Regions from separate parts of the Mycobacterium sp. MS1601 genome, predicted to be linked through region 2. Evidence: predicted binding sites of a transcription regulator. Region 2 holds the regulator's gene; each other region holds the start of a gene.
What was found. The regulator LexA, encoded in region 2, represses DNA repair genes until DNA is damaged. The targets are predictions, from matches to a motif close to CGAACANNTGTTCG.
Positions count from the first base shown of each region.

Region 1 (3,275 bases), 310 kb from region 2:
TAGGCGACGAACGACTCGGACCGCGCGTCAGCAAGCTCGACGACGATCTGACCGGCGAGCCGATGGTCTGCCGGGACAGCGAGCACCAGTGACTCGACCTCGATGGTGCGGAATTCGATACCCTCGCCAACCAGCGGCGGACGCAACACCGCCACATCCAGGTTCCCGGTTCGCAGCGCGTCGCACTGCGCGGGTGTGAGCATGTCCGCACAGATCGTTAACGCAACGTCGGGCAGGTCGCTGCGGAGCGCGCGGGCAATGCGCGGCAACTGGGAGAACACCGCGGTTCCGGTGAGGCCGAGTCGGACCATTCCGGATCGTCCCACGGCGATCCGTCGGACCCCCCGTTGCGCCTCGTTAACACTGCCGAGAATGCGAATCACCTCGGCCCTTAGGTACTCACCGGCGGCCGTCAGCGCGACATGCCTGGTGGTTCGGTTGAACAACGTCACATCCAATTCAGATTCCAACTGGCGGATCGCATACGACAGTGCGGGCTGGGCGATGTGCAGCTGCTCAGCGGCCCGACCGAAGTGACAGGTGTCAGCGACGGTAGCGAAGTAGCGAAGGTGACGTAGTTCCATTTTTCCCGCCTTTGTGACTGAAACTACAATCCACGCTATAAGCGACATACATAAATGACAAAGACTTAGATGCGGGTGATTGATCGATGTATTTGATCAATCGGCTCGAGGCGCAGTGCCTCAGCAGGTGCGGCGGGCACCGCCTGGCGAATTCCTTGATGTCCCGACACAGCGGGCTATGACGCGGCTGACTCCGCGTGCCTCTATTGGGCAGCAGAGCCCGCTGCCGTCGACACCGCGGTTGTTGCTGACGATCGTCAGATCGTCCGGTCCGTGCTCGAGCACCGTCTCGATCAGCAACCCCAGGATGCCGACGTCCTCGTCGAGGGTCAGCACGCCAGGTGTTCGATGAGCGCAGCCGTGATCACCGCGGGTTGTTCGACGTTCGCGAGGTGAGCGGCATGATCGACGACCAGCAGCCGCGAGCCCGGTATGCCTGCGGCGACCTGTTCGAGAACGGCCGGTGGGGTGGCTGGATCTTCGTCACCCGCGATGACCAACGCAGGTGCGGTGATGTCCGCGAGCTGCTCGCGCAGATCGAGTCGCGCGATCACCTCGCAGCAGCTTGCGTAGCCTTCTGCAGGTGTGCCCGCGCACATCGCAAGCCATGGCCCGCGGTCGCCGGTGTATCCGCGAGTGAACCAGCGATCGATGACGGCCGCCGCCACCGCTCCCGAACCGGCCGTACGCACCGCGTCGGCGCGGTCGATCCACCCGCTCGCCGGCGGCAGATGAGCGCCTGTGCACAACAACGCAATCCGGCCTACTCGATCAGGGTTGCGGGCGGCCACTCGCATCGTGGTCATTCCACCGAGCGAGAGCCCGACCAAGTGCGCACGCTGCAGGCCGAGCCGGTCGAGCAGCGCGATCAGATCATCGGCCAGTTCGTCGATGACGTATGGGCCCGGCGGCACCGTAGAGTCCCCGTGCCCGCGCGTGTCGTATCTGACGACGGTGAAATGCTGTTCCAAATCAGCGATCTGGGCGTCCCACATGCGGTGAGTCGACCCCAGCGAGTTTGACAGCACCACGGCGGGTCCAGATCCAGAGACCACGGCATGGACGTCGACAGCGTTCATGCCCCCACGCTAGAACCGGTACTCAGTAAACAGAAGTACTTAAATGTTGGCTATTGAGAGTCCTGGATTCTTAATCATGGAACTGCGCCGTCTGCGGTACGTCCGTGCGGTCGCCCGAGGAACTGCATTTCGGCCCCGCCGGCGAACGCATACCGGTTCGGTCCACGACTTGCCCGCCACGCTTCCACCTTGCGTCACCAGTTGTCCGATCGGGAAATCCACGCTACCGACGGCCATTACCGGTCGAGCATCTCGCCGATCCGGTCGAAGAAGCGATCAACACGCCGCTGCAGTCGCGAGCCCTTTCCCCGCTTCTCCCACGCGTAGATGATCACGAACATCACCACCACGATCCCGAACACCAGCGCGGTGACGAGGATCGCCTCAACAGTTGTCGACACCTGGCCATTCTCGCGCACCGGTGCCGCCTCGGGCCGGGGTCACCACTCATCGAGATCGTCGTCCTCACGCCGTGGACGCGGCTTGCGCATCACTATCACCGCCGATACCACCCCAGCGATCAAGGCTGCGACGATCGCATAGAACACCAGCTGTCCCGCCAAGTAGGCCATTGCTCATCCCCCGTTTAGCCGCCCACGAGCCCGGCGACCGTCGTTCTTCACGGCGGGGACCCCGTTGTCGCCACCGAGGCTAGAGCGCATCGATCCAGCGACTCCCGGGGTGCAGGCGCGACAACCATGTGCGCAGCCTGGATCGCCGAACCGCCGCCAGTTCCGGCAGCACGCGTCGGAAGTCTGCTTGGTCCTTAGTGCGCCGATGTTTGGCCTTGAACGACAGGGCACTCGGGGAGGACGTACGGGATTGCCGTCGTCTGTGCGCAGGATCAGTTCGGCATAGGGCACGCTGATGGCGGGGTCGCGCCGGCACAGCCAGCGCTCGTCCGACGGGTTCGCGGAAGACATCGGGCCGGTAGATCCCGGTGGCCGGTTCGCGCAGCCAGATCTGAAAGTGGGTCTGCAGCCGTTCGGGGCATTGCCAGATCCTGCCATCGCCCACGACATCCCATGCATAGTCAGACAGGTCCGCGACGATCTCGTCGAATTGCGCTGCCAGCACGGCGATCTCGATATCGACATGACCGCGGGTGACCTCGCCGACGAACAGGTCCAGCGACCACACATCATGGCGCGCGCACCGTCGCGAGACGCTGGGCGACGTCGGCCGGGCTCCAGGCCTACCAGCGGTCGTCAATCTGGTCGCCGGAAAGAGCAACTCCCCCGACACCAGTCGTGTCGCTGCCCGCCGAAACCGAAGGTGCGACCCCTTCCGCACCGCATGGCGTGTCGCAGACGAATCCGCACATTCGCATCACGCGAAAAACCCAGCGGACCAACGGTCATAAACACTATGGCTGCCATCGTCAGCCTGAGAACACCACCTCCCAGGGACGCCAACCGTAGTCGGTCGACGTTTCGGCAAATTCAGTTGTTTAGCGTGAAGCTTCGAGCGTCACAGCATGCAGCTGACGCAACCCTCGACTTCGGTACCCTCCAGGGCCATCTGGCGCAGCCGGATGTAGTACAGCGTCTTGATACCCTTGCGCCAGGCGTAGATCTGCGCCTTGTTCACGTCGCGGGTGTTGGCGGTGTCC
Region 1 covers NZ_CP019420.1:105,284-108,558, forward strand. Annotated here, with positions in the region: gene BVC93_RS00525 (LysR substrate-binding domain-containing protein) at 1-584, opposite strand, end outside; gene BVC93_RS00530 (hypothetical protein) at 705-920, opposite strand; gene pcaD (3-oxoadipate enol-lactonase) at 914-1,663, opposite strand; gene BVC93_RS33445 (hypothetical protein) at 1,900-2,064, opposite strand; gene BVC93_RS34470 (hypothetical protein) at 2,104-2,235, opposite strand; gene BVC93_RS00545 (hypothetical protein) at 2,315-2,803, opposite strand; gene nrdE (class 1b ribonucleoside-diphosphate reductase subunit alpha) at 3,134-3,275, opposite strand, start outside.
Region 1: pcaD (3-oxoadipate enol-lactonase) is a predicted target of LexA. The motif match lies at 1,810-1,823, and genes of this name have one in related genera.

Region 2 (3,275 bases):
CGGTCCCATGAAGGCTGCCTGGGATGAGCTCGGCGGCAGCGGCGGCGACCTGGGAGTGCCGATCGCCGATCAGACCGGCGAGGACACCGTCACCCAGAACTTCAGCGGCGGACAGGTCACCTACAACAGCTCGAACAACACGTTCAGCACGCAGCCGCCGGAGCTGGCCGAACGGCTCTCCGGACTGGAGTTGTCACAGGCGCCCGCGCCCACCACGTCGGCGTCGCCGGCGGCACCCGCCGCCGGCGAGGATTCCGGCGCCGAAAGTGGATCGGGCTGGAAGAGCTGGTACCTGTGGGTGATCATCGCGGTGGTCGCCTTGGTGCTGGTGGGCCTGGTCGGGTTCCTGGTGGCGCGGCAGCGTCGCAACACCGATCCGTTCGCCCCACAGGAGGGCGGTTACGACCCCGCTACTGCCGACGACCGCGACGACTTCGACCGCGGTGGCTTCGACCGCAGCGAGTTCGATGCAGTGCCCGACGGACGCGATGACGAGGAGCGGGCGCCCTGGACATCGGCGCCGCCGGTTCAGATCAGCGGCCCTTCGGCCTTCGGCGACACCGGTGCCGATACCGATGACACCGAATATCTGTCTGCGCAGCCACCGCCGTGGTCCAAGCGTGAACCCTCGACGACACCGTGGGGTGAGTCCGGCGCGCCGGCGGCGGGGGAGTCCGACCCGGTGAGCGGACCTGCGTTGTTCACCCACCACGGTGTGCACGAAACCGAGGATTTTGAGGTCGACGAGGAGGATCCCGACGACGTCGACACCGCGCCCACCCGGGTGCAGTCCGATCCCGACGAGCCTTCGTCAGGCCGGCATGCCGCAATTGCCGCCGAGGAGTCGCGCCCACCGTGGCTGACCGATGCGGATTACGTTCCACCTGCACCGAATTCGTTGTTCGCGCCTGTGTACGGTGCGCCGCCACCGCCGGCTTCCGCCCCGGTCGAGGAATCGGCGGAGGACGACGACGAGTACGACCGCTCGTACTACGAGAGCTATTCCAGGCCGGAGTATCCGGACTACGAGGAGTCGGAGTACTCCGGGGCTGCCGAAGCGGAGCCCGTCGAAGCCGAATCCGGGCAGGCTGACCTGGAGGACGAGGCACCCGAACACGACGAATCCGAATACGCACGACAGGATTACGCGCAACCCGAAGAGCTGGGAACGGCGGCTGCATCGCCCACCGACTTCTCGTCGCCGCCACCTGCCATTCATTTGCCGCTGGCTGATCCCGATGAGGCGCCCGAGGGTTACCCGATCAAGGGCAGTATGCGCACCGGAACCTATCACTCGCCCGGATCGGATTCCTACGACGTGACAGTGGCCGAGATCTGGTTCGCCAGTGAGGAATTGGCGGAGTCGAACGGGTTCACCCGAGCCGAGTGACCATCCGTTGACCGGCCGGCCAACGGATGGCGGCCGGGTCAGATCTTGCGAATGACGGTGACGATCTTGCCCAGGATGGCGGCGTCATTACCGGGAATCGGGTCGAACGCCGGGTTGTGCGGCATCAGCCAGACCTGACCGCTGGTGCGTTTGAACGTCTTCACAGTGGCCTCGCCGTCGATCATCGCCGCCACGATGTCGCCGTTGTCCGCCACATTCTGCTGTCGGACCACCACCCAGTCGCCGTCGCAGATCGCGGCGTCGACCATCGATTCGCCGACGACCTTCAACAGGAACAGTGAACCCTCGCCGACCAGCTCGCGGGGCAGTGGGAAGACGTCCTCCACAGCTTCTTCGGCCAAGATCGGCCCGCCTGCCGCGATACGCCCGAGTACCGGGACGAACGTCGGCTCCGGAAGAGCATCCGATCCAGCCACGTCGGTGACGACGGCAGCCGTAGTTTCATCGGCACCTCGGACGTCGACGGCGCGGGGGCGGTTCGGATCCCGGCGTAAATAGCCCTTGCGTTCCAGCGTGCGCAGCTGGTGTGCCACCGACGACGTGGACGTGAGGCCCACGGCGTCTCCGATCTCGCGGATGCTCGGGGGATATCCCCTGGTGGTCACCGATGCGCGGATGACCTCGAGGATGGTGCGCTGACGTTCGGTCAGCGATGGATCGAGAGGAGTCTCGCGCCAGCCGTCCCGCGCGTCGGAGTCTGTGTCGGTGCTGTCACCCATGCCACCGAATGTAATCGCACGGACCAACAGAATCAAACATGTGTTCGAGGCGTGTCGGACTTGTTTCTCGGCGGTCGGGGCGCTCGGGGGCTGCTGGTGCCGGTGTGACAGCTGGGCCAGAAGTTTTTGTCGGTACCCCGGTTTATCGTTCGGCTACAAATCGATCACATGTTCGTACTGGCGCTATCTTATCGAACATGTGGTCGAGTAGATTCGAACACAGGAGCGAATGATGACCCAGCTCGACAGGCCTCGCACCCTCACCCGTCGCTACACCACACTCCCGGAAGGAATCGACATGACCCTCATCGACACTCTGCCTCCCCGTCTCGCCCAGCCGTCGCCGGTCAGCGATACCAGGACATTGCGGTACCGCCCCGTCAGTGCGCAGGGGCGTCGCCGGCCCACCGAGATCCGCCCTGCCGGCGCAGCGGTGCGTCAGCGCGGAACCGGCGTGCGGGTCTCGCGCACCCCACACCGCCGCGGCCGCACCATCACCCCCGTCACCACGGTCGGCCTCGCGCTGCTGGCCGCGATGATCACCGTGTGGCTCGGCGCAGTGGCGCAGTTCGGCGAGGCCATCCAGGGTGCCACCGCACCCACACCGAGCAAGCTGGCGGTGGTCCAGGTCCAGTCCGGGGAGACGCTGCAGACCGTTGCCGCGCGGATCGCGCCGCAAGCCCCGATCGGTCAGACGGTGCAGCAGATCCGCGAGCTCAACCAGCTCGACGGCGCGGCGGTCAACGCGGGGCAGACGCTCATCGCTCCCGTCGGCTGACATCGTGGCTTGGACGGTTACGCCCATAGCGACGGCGCTGGCTGGCCGCCGCGCGGCGCAGGTACTCTCTGAGGCGGGGGTAACACGTCTCGAGTGCAGCGAAGGAGCGGTGATGCACTGTCCTTTCTGCCGGCATCCGGATTCCCGTGTCGTGGATTCCCGCGAAACCGATGAGGGCCAAGCCATTCGGCGCCGCAGGTCATGTCCTGAATGTGGACGTCGATTCACCACCGTGGAGACGGCGGTGCTGGCGGTGGTCAAGCGCAGCGGTGTCACCGAGCCGTTCTCCCGCGAAAAGGTGATGCGCGGGGTGCGACGGGCGTGTCAGGGTCGTCAGGTCGACGACGACGCCTTGAACCTGCTGGCA
Region 2 covers NZ_CP019420.1:6,204,169-6,207,443, reverse strand. Annotated here, with positions in the region: gene BVC93_RS29665 (LGFP repeat-containing protein) at 1-1,390, shown strand, start outside; gene lexA (transcriptional repressor LexA) at 1,429-2,130, opposite strand; gene BVC93_RS29655 (LysM peptidoglycan-binding domain-containing protein) at 2,363-2,908, shown strand; gene nrdR (transcriptional regulator NrdR) at 3,021-3,275, shown strand, end outside.

Region 3 (3,275 bases), 690 kb from region 2:
ACGCCGGTCAGCTTGCCCTTCACCAGATCGGCTGCGGCAGCGATCTCGTCGGCCACCGCCACCTCGGTGACCACCAGCTCGTTGCCGTGCTTGTCGACGGCTCCGGCATAGCCGTGCAGTACTGGCAGTCCGGCAGCGCCGATGGCCTGGTCTATCTGGCCGGTGCGCCAGGCCCGCCCCATGGTGTCGGTGATCACCACCGCGACGTCAACGCCCAGGTGTTGGGCCAGCCCTGCGCGTAGGGCGGCGGCGCTGCCGTCGGGATCGACGGGCAACAGCGCCAATTCGGTGCTGCCGATGTTCGAGCCGTCGACGCCGGCGGCGGCCTGGATGAGGCCGATGGCGTTCTCGGTGATCAGCGTGCGACCCTTGCGCGCCAGCACCCGCACGGCCTCACCGTCGATGAGTTTGCGCCGCAGAGTGTCTCGCTGCTCCGGATCAGACGGCGCGGAGACGATGCGACCCTCGCACTTGGAGAGCACCTTGCTGGTGACCACCAGGACGTCGCCGTCCCGCAACCACGGTGCGGCGCCGGCCAGGACAGCTGTCAAGTCATCGCCGGGACGGAACTCCGGAAGCCCTGGCACCGGCAGGATTTCGATGGTGGCGGCGGAGCCGTGTTCCGTCACAGGCTTACTCCCACCAGGTCGAGCCCGTCGCGGACCATCTGCGCGGTGGCCTCCGGCGAGGTCATCAGTAGCGGCACCGACCGCACTGCCACGCCGTCGATCTGGGCGCTGTCCTGCTCGGAGATCAGCCACCCGTCGAGGATGCCGGTACCCGATCGGGCACCGTGGTAATGGCCGACCGCCTCGGACGTGGATTCCACGCCGATCACCGTCAGGCATTCGTCGGCCATGCCCCGCAACGGTTTCCCGCCGATGATGGGGGAGTAGCCCACCACCGGAGCTGCTGTGGAACGCAGCGCGCCCCGGACGCCGGGGATGGCCAGTATGGGGCCGATGCTCACGACGGGGTTGGACGGTGCGACGAACACGATGTCGGCCTCGGCGATGGCGTCGGCCACATCAGGCCCCAGCGTTGCCTTTTCGGCACCCACGTACGCGAAGCTGTGGGTGGGCACCTTGGCGCGGTAGCGCACCCACCACTCCTGGAAGTGGATCGCCTTGCGTTCGTCGGTGTCGGGATCGGTGATGACGACGTGGGTCTCGCTGCGGTCATCACTGGCGGGCAGCAGGCGGGCGCCGGGGTTCCATCGCTTGCACAACGCCTCGGTGACCTGTGAGAGTGGGTAGCCCGCTCGCAGCATCTGGCTGCGGACCAGGTGGGTGGCCAGGTCGCGGTCGCCCAGGCCGAACCAGTCCGGCTGCACTCCGTAGGCGGCGAGTTCCTCTTTGGCGTGCCAGGTTTCGTTGCGATGGCCCCACCCTCGTTCGGGGTCGATGCCGCCGCCGAGGGTGTACATACACGTGTCGAGGTCGGGGCAGATGCGCACGCCATGCATCCATGCGTCGTCGCCGATGTTGACGACGGCCGTGAGCTCATGCTCGACCTCAGCTTGACCCTCAGGTTCGGCGGCGAACTGGCCGAGACCCAGCAATTTTTGAACGCCCAGCAAGAATCTCGCGCCGCCGACTCCGCCGACCAAAACGGTGACCTTCACATTGAACGAGACTAGGCGTTGTTGCTGCATCTGATCTCAGCGCGGTCACAGTGACGACACGCCCAAGCGCCGACTCGCGGAAATGTCGGTCTCAAATGGTATGAAATTCCGTTCTACGGCTTGACCTCGCCAGCTAACCCGTGTCTAATCACATCAGTGTCATTTCCCGGTTGGCCGGCCGGTTCCGGTGTCGCAGACCGAGATTCGATCACCTGTTCGAATTGGCATGGCCACAGATCAATAGTGGGCGACATTCAAGGATCGACTAGCAGAAATGTGAGGAGGCGGAACATGTCCTATCAGCACCTGATCGGCGCTATGGGCAGTATCCCGCGCACCAACATGGAACCGGCAACCGAGGGGGAGACAGAGATGGGAGGACGTCCGCACTTGAGCCTCGTCCCCGACCGTTTCGAGCCCGAACCCGAACCTGCCGACGACCAGTGGCAGGAGCGTGCCCTGTGCGCGCAAACCGACCCCGAGGCGTTTTTCCCCGAGAAGGGTGGCTCCACCCGGGAGGCCAAGCGCATCTGCCTGGGGTGTGAAGTGAAGAACGAATGCCTCGAGTACGCACTCGCCAACGACGAGCGCTTCGGGATCTGGGGTGGACTCTCCGAGCGTGAGCGCCGCCGCATCAAGCGCGGCATCATCTAGTCGGCGCAGAACAACTCGCCCGGCCCTCTCTCCCCTCGTACCTCGGGCTCGTCGACCGGTCGTGGCGCTCAGTCGTCGTCGAGTGTGGGGTCGATCACTGACGGCTCGACACCCAGATAGGTGGCCACCTGTGCCACCAGAATGTCGTGAAGTAGGTCCGTCAACTCTGTAGTGTCCTTGGCCCGCCGTTCAATCGGCTTGCGGAACAGGACTATTCGTGCCCGGGTGTTTTGACCCCGGACGTCCACCCCGGCAGGGATCAGCCTGGCGAGCGCCACCGGCCCGTCGGCGACCACCTCCGGTGGGAACTGCACATTCTCCGGATCCCGCGCAGCGATGCGGGGAATCTCGTCCACCGCCACATCCAGCGTCGTCACCCGATCGGAGAACCGGCGTTCGATGGGTTCGTATGCCTCCAGCACCGCCATGTCGAAGCGCTCGGCCCGGCTGCGCCAGCCCGGAACATCACGTGGCAACAGCGGCCCCCGGATGTCTCTGCCGTGGCGCGACGACCACCGACCGCCTGACGGGCGGTGTCGAGAGCTGCCGGAGTGTGCCACCGGCCGATCGTAACGGTCTGGCATACAGAGGTAACGGTTCAGTAGTGGCGGCCGTGGCTGCGCGTGTCCGCCCGAGCACGAGCGCACCAGCGCGATAGCCTCACGGGCGTGAATGTTCCCCGTCGCTGCTGCAGGCCTGGGTGCCCTCACTATGCCGTGGCGACGCTGACGTTCGTGTATTCAGACTCGACGGCAGTGGTGGGTCCGCTCGCCACGGTTCGTGAGCCGCACTCGTGGGACCTGTGTGTGACACACGCAGGCCGGATCACCGCGCCACGCGGGTGGGAGCTGGTTCGCCACGCCGGGCCACTGCCCAGCCACCCGGACGAGGACGACCTGGTGGCGTTGGCCGATGCTGTTCGCGAAGGCCGCACGGGTGTCCCTACCGGTGCGCCGATGCACGGCTCCTTCTCCGACCCCGGGCCGCATCCCGCGAC
Region 3 covers NZ_CP019420.1:481,727-485,001, reverse strand. Annotated here, with positions in the region: gene BVC93_RS02295 (coenzyme F420-0:L-glutamate ligase) at 1-629, opposite strand, end outside; gene cofD (2-phospho-L-lactate transferase) at 626-1,624, opposite strand; gene BVC93_RS02285 (WhiB family transcriptional regulator) at 1,916-2,278, shown strand; gene BVC93_RS02280 (metallopeptidase family protein) at 2,347-2,769, opposite strand; gene BVC93_RS02275 (DUF3499 domain-containing protein) at 2,947-3,275, shown strand, end outside.
Region 3: cofD (2-phospho-L-lactate transferase) is a predicted target of LexA. The motif match lies at 1,830-1,843, and genes of this name have one in related genera.